One region of the Streptomyces cinereoruber genome, then DNA from elsewhere that is predicted to be linked to it. Evidence: riboswitches for the same ligand, from Rfam matches in the RefSeq annotation. Region 1 holds a riboswitch; each other region holds the start of a gene.
The links. Region 1 has a riboswitch for cobalamin ahead of CP977_RS27375 (ABC transporter substrate-binding protein). Riboswitches for the same ligand answer to the same signal wherever they lie in the genome.
Positions count from the first base shown of each region.

Region 2: it holds a riboswitch for cobalamin, as region 1 does, so the genes downstream of both, cobN (cobaltochelatase subunit CobN) here and CP977_RS27375 (ABC transporter substrate-binding protein) in region 1, are expected to answer to the same signal.
Region 3: it holds a riboswitch for cobalamin, as region 1 does, so the genes downstream of both, CP977_RS08350 (cobalamin biosynthesis protein) here and CP977_RS27375 (ABC transporter substrate-binding protein) in region 1, are expected to answer to the same signal.
Region 4: it holds a riboswitch for cobalamin, as region 1 does, so the genes downstream of both, CP977_RS23105 (ribonucleoside-diphosphate reductase subunit alpha) here and CP977_RS27375 (ABC transporter substrate-binding protein) in region 1, are expected to answer to the same signal.

Region 1 covers NZ_CP023693.1:6,064,523-6,066,713, reverse strand. The annotation lists gene CP977_RS27380 (FecCD family ABC transporter permease) at 1-64, opposite strand, end outside; gene CP977_RS27375 (ABC transporter substrate-binding protein) at 115-1,206, opposite strand; cobalamin riboswitch at 1,245-1,451, opposite strand; gene CP977_RS27370 (cold-shock protein) at 1,488-1,694, opposite strand; gene CP977_RS27365 (TetR/AcrR family transcriptional regulator) at 1,973-2,191, opposite strand, start outside.
Region 2 covers NZ_CP023693.1:3,784,749-3,786,939, forward strand. The annotation lists gene cobN (cobaltochelatase subunit CobN) at 1-1,080, opposite strand, end outside; cobalamin riboswitch at 1,119-1,257, opposite strand; gene CP977_RS16885 (cobalamin biosynthesis protein CobG) at 1,596-2,191, shown strand, end outside.
Region 3 covers NZ_CP023693.1:1,889,141-1,891,331, forward strand. The annotation lists gene CP977_RS08340 (inorganic phosphate transporter) at 1-519, shown strand, start outside; gene CP977_RS08345 (hypothetical protein) at 532-753, shown strand; cobalamin riboswitch at 889-1,027, shown strand; gene CP977_RS08350 (cobalamin biosynthesis protein) at 1,063-2,034, shown strand; gene CP977_RS08355 (cobyric acid synthase) at 2,031-2,191, shown strand, end outside.
Region 4 covers NZ_CP023693.1:5,091,495-5,093,685, reverse strand. The annotation lists gene mctP (monocarboxylate uptake permease MctP) at 1-535, shown strand, start outside; cobalamin riboswitch at 714-836, shown strand; gene CP977_RS23105 (ribonucleoside-diphosphate reductase subunit alpha) at 967-2,191, shown strand, end outside.

The DNA.
Region 1 (2,191 bases):
CGATGGTGATCGCCGCGGCGACCGACGCGGCCAGGAGCGCGAGCCCGGCCACCGTCCCCAGCAGGGCCGCGGCTCCCTTCCGTACCGAGGCGGCGGCCGGAGGGGCGGTGGGCGTCACTTGGCGAGGCCGTACGAGCGGAGGGCGGCCGCCACCTTCTCGACGGCCTCGACGGTGCGGATCGTGGGGTTGAGCGCCTGGCCGCTGAGCAGCACGTACCGCTTGTTCCTCACCGCCGTCATGCTGCGGGTGACCGGGTCGGACTCCAGGAACTCGATCTTCTTGGCGGCGCTCTCGGCCGACTGCGAGCGGCGGGTGAGGTCACCGATGACGAGGACGTCGGGGTCGCGGTCGGCGACGGTCTCCCAGTTGATCTGGGGCCACTCCTCCTTGGTGTCGTCGAAGACGTTCTTCGCGCCGAGTTCGCGGGAGACTATGCCGGGGGCGCCGCAGCAGCCCGCCATGTAGGGCGCTTCGGAGTTGGCGAACCAGTAGAGGACCGTGGCGTCCTCGAAGCTTCCGCCCGAAGTCGCCTTCGTCACGCGGGCCTTGAGCTCGGCGACGAGCTTCTCGCCGCGCTCCCGGACCCCGAAGATCCGGGCCAGGTCGCGGATCTCGCCGTAGACCGTCTCCATGGTGAGCGGCCGGACGCGGACGCCGTCGCCGTCGCCGCTGTTGTCCTTGCCGACGCAGTCGGTGGGCGAGAGGTACGTGGGGACGCCGAGTTCCTCGAACCGCTCGCGGGCCGCCACGCCGCCCTTGCCGAGGGTGTACGTGAAGGAGGCGGCGGCGAAGTCGGGTTCGGTGTCGAGGACCTTCTCGAAGGAGGGGTAGCGGTCGGCGAGGCGCGGGACCTTGGCGTTCTCCTTCTCCAGGCCCTTGAGGACGGGGTCCGTCCAGGTGCCGGTGCCCACCATGCGGTCGGCGAGGCCGAGGGAGAGCATGATCTCCGCCGCGCCCTGGTCGAGGGCGACGGCCCGCTCCGGCGCGCGCTCGACGCGGACGGGCCGTCCGCAGTTGTCGTCGAGGGTGACCGGGTATCCGGCCTTCGCCTTCCCGGCGGCACCGCCCGCGGGCCGGTCGGGTGCGGGGGTCGTCTCCGCTCCGCAGCCGGTCGCGGTCAGGAGCAGGGCTCCGGTGAGGAACAGCACGGCGGAGCGGACGGGTTGTGCGAGCGGCACGGGACTTCCTCTGCGGCCAGGGCTCATGCGCGGAGCCTGTCGTACGGTGCTCCCCGGGCGCGCGCGTGCCGCCGGGGCCGCCAGCAGGTCTTCGGACTCGGGGTCGTCCGGACGGGGCGCCTTCCCGGGCCGTCGTCGCCGCCCAGTGGCCGATGCTCCGCCCGTCGCCCTCACCGCTGCGCGTCAGTTCCGGTCTCGCACCGGATTCCCTGACCCGTACACCCACCCGTTCGGGTGCGTGCAAAGGTGCGACTGGCCCCGGCACAGTACCACCGCCCCGGAGGCGCGCCCCGGGGCGGTGGCGGGCGTCAGAGGCGCAGCTCCTTGGCCTCGAAGCGGCCGTCCCCGAGGACCAGGACGAAGGAGACCTGCTGGCCCTCCGAGACGGTCCGGCTCTCGTCCTCGATGTCCTCCGCGCTGAACCAGACCTGCTCCCGGGAGCCGACGGGGACGACGAAGCCGTATCCCCCGAGACGGTTGAAGGACTGCACGAACCCTTTGCTCCTGCCTTCCACGGCGGCCTCCTCCTCGGCGTCGGGGACGCGGGCGAGGGGTGTCCCGGCCGGGTCCGGCCGCATCCGCGTCTCAGGGGAGGTGTACCCCGTCGGGCCGCGGTTCGCCCGTCGGCGGGCGGGGCGTGCGCGGAGCACTCCCCGGGATCTCGTAGAATATTCAACAGAGGTCCGGTGCCGAAGATCCCCCGTGTTCGGCACCGGACCTCGTCGTGCGTCCGGCCCGGAAGTCGCGCGTACGGCCCTGGCTTCGTACGTCCGGCCCGGAGACGGGGTGCGACTCAGGCGCCGCCCGGGTACGCGATCCTCGCCGTGATCCTGGCGATGCGCGCCGCCGTCTCCGCGGGCGGGGCCACCGGCTGGACGATGTGGCTGACGGTGAGCCGCACGACCGTCTCGACGGCGAGGCCGCGCGACGCGTCGTCCACGTCGGGCCAGGCCTCGATCGCGTACGCGTCGAGCATCGCCATCGCCGTGCCGAAGACCGGCTCCGTGCGGGT
Region 2 (2,191 bases), 2.3 Mb from region 1:
GAGCGAGACGGCGGAGGCGGGGGTGTCGAGGCCGACGGCGTTGCCGATGCGGGAGTGCTTGGTGGGGTACGCGGAGAGGACCAGCGCGAGCTTCTTCTCGGCGTTCGGGATGTGCCGGAGGCGGGCGTGCCGCACGGCGATCCCGGCGACGCGGGCCGCGCGCTCGGCGTCCGCCACGTACGCGGGCAGGCCGTCCTCGTCGATCTCCTTGAAGGAGAACGGGACGGTGATCAGGCGCCCGTCGAACTCGGGGACGGCGACCTGGCTGGCGGCGTCCAGCGGGGACAGGCCCTCGTCGTTCTCCTCCCACGCGGACCGCGAACCGGTCAGGCAGAGGGCCTGGAGGATCGGCACGTCGAGCGCGGCGAGCGCGCCCGCGTCCCAGGCCTCCTCGTCGCCGCCGGCCTGCGCCTCGGCGGGCTTGGTGCCGCCCGCCGCGAGCACGGTGGTGACGATGGCGTCGGCGGTGCGGAGGGTGTCGAGCAGTTCCGGCTCGGGCGCGCGCAGGGACGCCACGTACAGCGGGAGGGCCCGCGCGCCCGCGTCCTCGATCGCGTCGCACAGGGCGCCGACGAAGGCGGTGTTGCCGCTCATGTGGTGGGCGCGGTAGTAGAGCACGGCGACCGTCGGGCCGTCCCCGTCCCGGGCGGTCCGCTCCAGCGGGCCCCAGGTGGGGGCGGCGGCCGGGGCCTCGAAGCCGTGGCCGGTGAGCAGGACGGTGTCGGAGAGGAAGCGGGCCAGCTGCTCCAGGTTGGCGGGGCCGCCGTGCGCCAGGTAGGCGTGCGCCTCGGTGGCGACGCCGACGGGCACGGTGGACGCCTCCATCAGCTGCGCGTCGGGCGCCTGCTCGCCGCTGAGCACGACGACCGGCTTTCCGGCGGCGCGGATCGCGTCGAGTCCGTCCTGCCAGGAGCGGAGGCCGCCGAGGAGGCGGACGACGACGAGGTCGGCGCCGTCGAGGAGGCCGTCGAGATCGGCGAGCGGGAGCCGGGAGGGGTTGGCGAACCGGTACTCGACCGGGCCGCCGGCCGCGCGGGCGCTGAGCAGGTCGGTGTCGGAGTGCGACAGCAGCAGGAGCATGGCGAGGCAGGCCTTCCTCGGGGTTGTCCGCGCCCCGGGTGGTCGTGTGGACGGCAGGAGTTCCTGACTCACCGGCCCGATGGCGCCGGGCCGGCTCACAGTGGCGGGACCGCGCCGGAATCTCACCGGGCTTCCTCCCCGGGGTCCTGGGACCCCATGCCGACTCGCATCCTAGATCGTGGGCCGTGGGGGCTGGAGGGAGCGGGAGGGTCGGACGGATCACACCGGGCCCGGGGGCGGACGGCGGGACGGTGCTTCCGCGCCGGAGGCCCGGCCGGCGGCGCATCCCGGCCGGAGGGCCGAGCGGCCCGTCGGCACACCCCCGCCGAAGGACCGGACAGCCCGTCGGCACACCCCGCCGGAGGACCGGACGGCCCGTCGGCTCGTTCCCGCCGGCAGGCCGGGCGGGCCTCCGCCGCACCCCCGCCGGAAGACCGGACGGCCGACTCGCGCACCCCGCCCGGCGCTCCGAGTCAGGCCGGTCACACCCCGTCGGCCCTCGGTTTCCCGTGGGTATGCTCGCCGCCATGCCGCCCACCCCGACCCCGACGCCCGCCCCCGGCGCACCCCGTGCGCGGGAGCGCGGCGACGCCTGCCCCGGGGCGCTGCGGCTGCACTCCGCCGACGACGGGCACCTGGCCCGACTGAGGCTGCCCGCAGGGAGGTTGACGGCACGTCAGGTCGAGGTCCTGGCGCACGCGGCCGAGACCCTGGGCGACGGGCGGATCAGCGTCACCTCGCGCGGGAACGCCGAGCTGCGCGGCCTGGCCGGCGACTGCGGGGCGGAGCTCGCGGCGCTCCTGGCGGAGGCGGGCCTGCTGCCCTCCCCCACCCACGAGCGCGTCCGCAACATCGTGGCCTCCCCGGCCGCAGGACTCGACGGACTCGGCGCGGCCGACGTGCAGTTGTGGGCCCGCGAGCTGGACGAACGGCTCTGCGCCGCGCCCTGGGCCGCCGCGCTCTCGGGCCGGTTCCTCTTCGTCCTGGACGACGGCCGCGGCGACGTCACCGGCCTCGGCGGGGATGTGACCTTGGTCGCAGTGGCCCCCGGCGCCGCGCTCCTGCGCCTCGGCGACCGGACCGTGCGCGTGGCCGCCGCCGACGCCCCGCG
Region 3 (2,191 bases), 4.2 Mb from region 1:
CTCCAGCCGCAGCAGGGCTTCGCCGCCCAGACCAGCGCCGCGACGGTCATCCTGGCCTCCTCGCACCTCGGCTTCTCCCTCTCCACCACCCAGTCCTGCTCGGGTGCCGTGATGGGCGCCGGCCTCGGCCGCAAGGGCGGTGTCGTCCGCTGGTCGACCGCGACCCGGATGTTCGTCGCCTGGGGCCTGACCCTGCCCGCCGCGGGCCTGGTCGGCGCCGGCGCCGAGTTCCTCACCAAGCAGGGCCCCTGGGGCATCGCCGCCGTCGCGGTCCTGCTCGTGGCCGGCTCGGCCGTCATCTGGGCGCTCTCCCGCCGCAAGCCGGTCGACCACCACAACGTCACGGCCGACGACCTCGACGCCGAGCCCGCGGGCGTGGTGACCACCGCCATCGCCGCCGTCACCCCGCCGCCGCCCGGCTCCGTCGCCGCCGTCGCCGACGAGGACCTCAAGGCGACCATCCTCGCCCCGGCCCCCACCGACCCGACCGCTCCCCCGGCCCCGGCCGCGAAGGTCTAAGGAAAGAACCACATGAAGATCGACTGGGCAGCCCTCGGCTCCGTCTTCGGCGTCAGCCTCGTGGCGACCGTCGTCCTGGTGGGCCTCTTCACCCTCGGCATCGTCGGCCTCACCAAGCAGGAGGAGGCCGAGGCCCGGGGAGGCTCCGCCGCCCTGGCCCGCACCGGCGCCTACGCCTGCTTCGGGCTGTGCCTGGCGGCCGTGGCGTACGGCATCTACCTGATCGTCGTCTGATCGTCGTCCGACGGCCCCCGCTCCACCGGCCGGGCGGTCCGCACCTTCGGGTGCGGGCCGCCCGGTCCCTTTTCCGCCGCGCTTCCTGTGGTGCTCCGCACAGTGCGCCGCCGCAGGTCAAGGCTGGGTTGACGCCCGTTCTCGGCGCGTGGTGGACTGCCGGGGCCATTACGGCGGCAGCAGAGGAAGTCCGGTGCGAATCCGGCGCGGTCCCGCCACTGTGACCGGATCCGAGGGTCCGGGAGTCAGGAACTCTCGCCGCCGGTCACGTCGATCCAGGGCGCGGACCCTGAGTGAGGACATAGCGCCATGCCCGGCCGCAGCAGAGCCACCGGTGTCTTCGCGTACGGAGCGGCCGCGGGCCTCGCCGTCGACCTGCTCCTCGGGGACCCCCGCAGGGGCCACCCCGTCGCCGCGTTCGGCCGGGCCGCCGCCGTCGTCGAGCGGCGCCTCCACCACGACCACCGGGGCTGGGGCGCCCTGCACACCGCCGTCTGCGCCGGCTCCACCGTCGCCCTCGGGGCCCTCGCCGCCCGGGCCGTACGGGACCGGCCGGCCGCCGCCGTCGCGCTGACCGCCGCCTCCGTGTGGGCCGTCGTCGGCGGGACGACCCTGGGCCGGGAGGCCCGCGCGATCGGCGGGGCGCTGGCCGCCGGGGACCTGGAGGTGGCCCGGGAGCGCCTTCCGCACCTGTGCGGGCGCGACCCGCAGTCCCTGGACGGCCCCGCGATGGCCCGCGCGGTCGTCGAGTCGGTCGCGGAGAACACCTCGGACGCCGTGGTCGGCGCCCTGTTCTGGGGCGCGGTCGCGGGCGTGCCGGGGCTCGTCGGCTTCCGGGCGGTCAACACCCTGGACGCGATGGTCGGCCACCGGTCGCCCCGGTACCGGCGCTTCGGCTGGGCCTCGGCCCGCCTCGACGACCTGGCCGGCGGGCCGGGCGCCCGTCTGACCGCCGTCCTCGCGACCGTCGCCGGCGGGAATCCGCGCGGGGCCGTACGGGCCTGGCGGGCGGACGCTTCGAAGCACCCGAGCCCCAACGCGGGCCCGGTCGAGGCCTCCTTCGCGGGCGCGTTGGGCGTGCGGCTCGGGGGCACCCTCTCGTACGGCGGACGCGTCGAGCACCGGCCGGTGCTGAACGGGGAGGGGCGGGCCGTCGAGGTGGCGGACATCGAACGGGCGGTGGCGCTCTCGCGCCGGGTGACCGCGCTGACCCTGGCCGCCTGCGTGGGCGGCCGTCTGATCGCCGACGCCGTGCGGCGCGGGAAGCGGAGGGCTTCATGAGGGGCGGGAAGGGCGGGGGGCTGCTGGTCGCCGGGACCACGTCCGACGCGGGCAAGAGCGTCGTGACGGCCGGGATCTGCCGGTGGCTGGTCCGCAAGGGTCTGAAGGTGGCGCCGTTCAAGGGGCAGAACATGTCCCTCAACTCCTTCGTCACGCG
Region 4 (2,191 bases), 970 kb from region 1:
CTTCACGAGGAACATCTACAAGGACTTCATCAGGCCGGACGCCACCCCGGCACAGGAGACCAAGGTCTCCAAGATCGTCTCGCTCCTGGTGAAGGTCGGCGCGCTCGCCTTCGTCCTCACCATGGACAAGACGGTCGCGATCAACTTCCAGCTGCTCGGCGGCATCTGGATCCTGCAGACCTTCCCGGCCCTGGTCGGCGGCCTGTTCACCCGCTGGTTCCACCGCTGGGCGCTGCTCGCCGGCTGGGCCGTCGGCATGGTGTACGGCACGGTCGCCGCGTACGGCGTCGCCAGCCCGACCCAGAAGCACTTCGGCGGCTCCTCCGCCGAGATCCCGGGCATCGGCGAGATCGGCTACATCGGCCTCACCGCCTTCGTCCTCAACGTCGTGGTCACCGTGGTCCTCACCTTCGTCCTCAAGGCCGTCAAGGCCCCCGAGGGCGTCGACGAGACCTCCCCGTCGGACTACACGGCCGACGCCGGCGACCCGGGCGTGAAGACCGAGATGGAGAAGGCCACCGCGCCCACCCACTGACCCCACCGCCGCCACCGCCGCCGCAAGGGCCCGGGACCTCCACCAGGAGGCCCCGGGCCCCGTCGCGTCCCCCGGCGGACGGTCTCCGCGCGCCCGTTCCCCGGAGTTCCGCGCCCAAGTCCCGTCCAGGGGACGACACAACATGTGGGGGGTGCCACGAGCGGCGTCCACCACATGTATGCTCGTCCTCGCTGTCGACGCAGGGGAATCCGGCGCGAATCCGGAACTGTCCCGCAACGGTGTACTTCGTGCGGTTTCGTCCGGGGTGAGTCCGAACACCTGCCGACAGTGCGCCCGGTCCTTCCGTTCCGGGTGCCACAGACGTCCGGGCCTCGCGGAGTGGGCCGGTGGACGCGGCGCGTCGTGCGTGGACGCCCGCCCGTCCGCCTGCCCCCGCCGAGGCCCCGAGCCGAGCGAGGGAGAGCCCCCACGTGACCATCGCGCCCGCCGATCCGGCTTCGGCCGAGGCTTCCGCGGTCGAGAGCGACGGCCCCGGGACCGTACTGCTGCGGACCCTGACCGACCTCACCGCCGATCTCCCCGACACCGACCCCGGCCGGGTCGCCGCCGCCGCGCTCCGCGGCCGCAGCGCCGCCGCGGACGAGGCGGAGCTGCGCGAGCTGGCCACCGAGGCGGCCGCCGGCCTGATCGCCGAGGACCCGGCGTACTCCCGGCTCGCCGCCCGGCTCCTCACCATCACCATCGCCGACGAGGCCGCCTCCCAGGGCTCGGTGAACTTCTCCTCCTCGGTGGCCGTCGGGCACCGCGAGGGCCTGATCGCCGACCGCACCGCCGAGTTCGTCGCGCTGCACGCCGACCGCCTCGACGCCACCATCGACCGCGCCGGCGACGACCGCTTCGGCTACTTCGGCCTGCGCACCCTCTACTCGCGCTACCTGCTGCGCCACCCGATCACCCGCAAGGTCATCGAGACCCCGCAGCACTTCATGCTGCGCGTCGCCTGCGGTCTGGCCGAGGACGAGAGCGTCCGCGCGCTCGACGAGGTGGCCGCGCTGTACGGCCTGATGAGCCGCCTGGACTACCTGCCGTCCTCCCCCACGCTCTTCAACTCCGGCACCCGCCACCCGCAGATGTCCTCCTGCTACCTCCTGGACTCCCCCCAGGACGAGCTGGACTCCATCTACGACCGCTACCACCAGGTCGCGCGCCTCTCGAAGCACGCGGGCGGCATCGGCCTCTCGTACTCCCGCATCCGCGCCCGCGGTTCGCTGATCCGGGGCACCAACGGGCACTCCAACGGCATCGTGCCGTTCCTGAAGACCCTCGACGCCTCCGTCGCCGCCGTGAACCAGGGCGGTCGCCGCAAGGGCGCCGCCGCCGTCTACCTGGAGACCTGGCACGCGGACATCGAGGAGTTCCTGGAGCTCCGCGACAACACGGGCGAGGACCAGCGCCGCACGCACAACCTGAACCTGGCGCACTGGATCCCGGACGAGTTCATGCGCCGGGTGAACGCCGACGCCGAGTGGTCGCTGTTCTCCCCCTCGGACGTGCCCGAGCTGGTGGACCTGTGGGGCGAGGAGTTCGACGCCGCCTACCGCAAGGCCGAGGCGGCCGGCCTGGCCCGCAAGACGATGCCGGCCCGCGACCTGTACGGCCGGATGATGCGGACCCTGGCCCAGACCGGCAACGGCT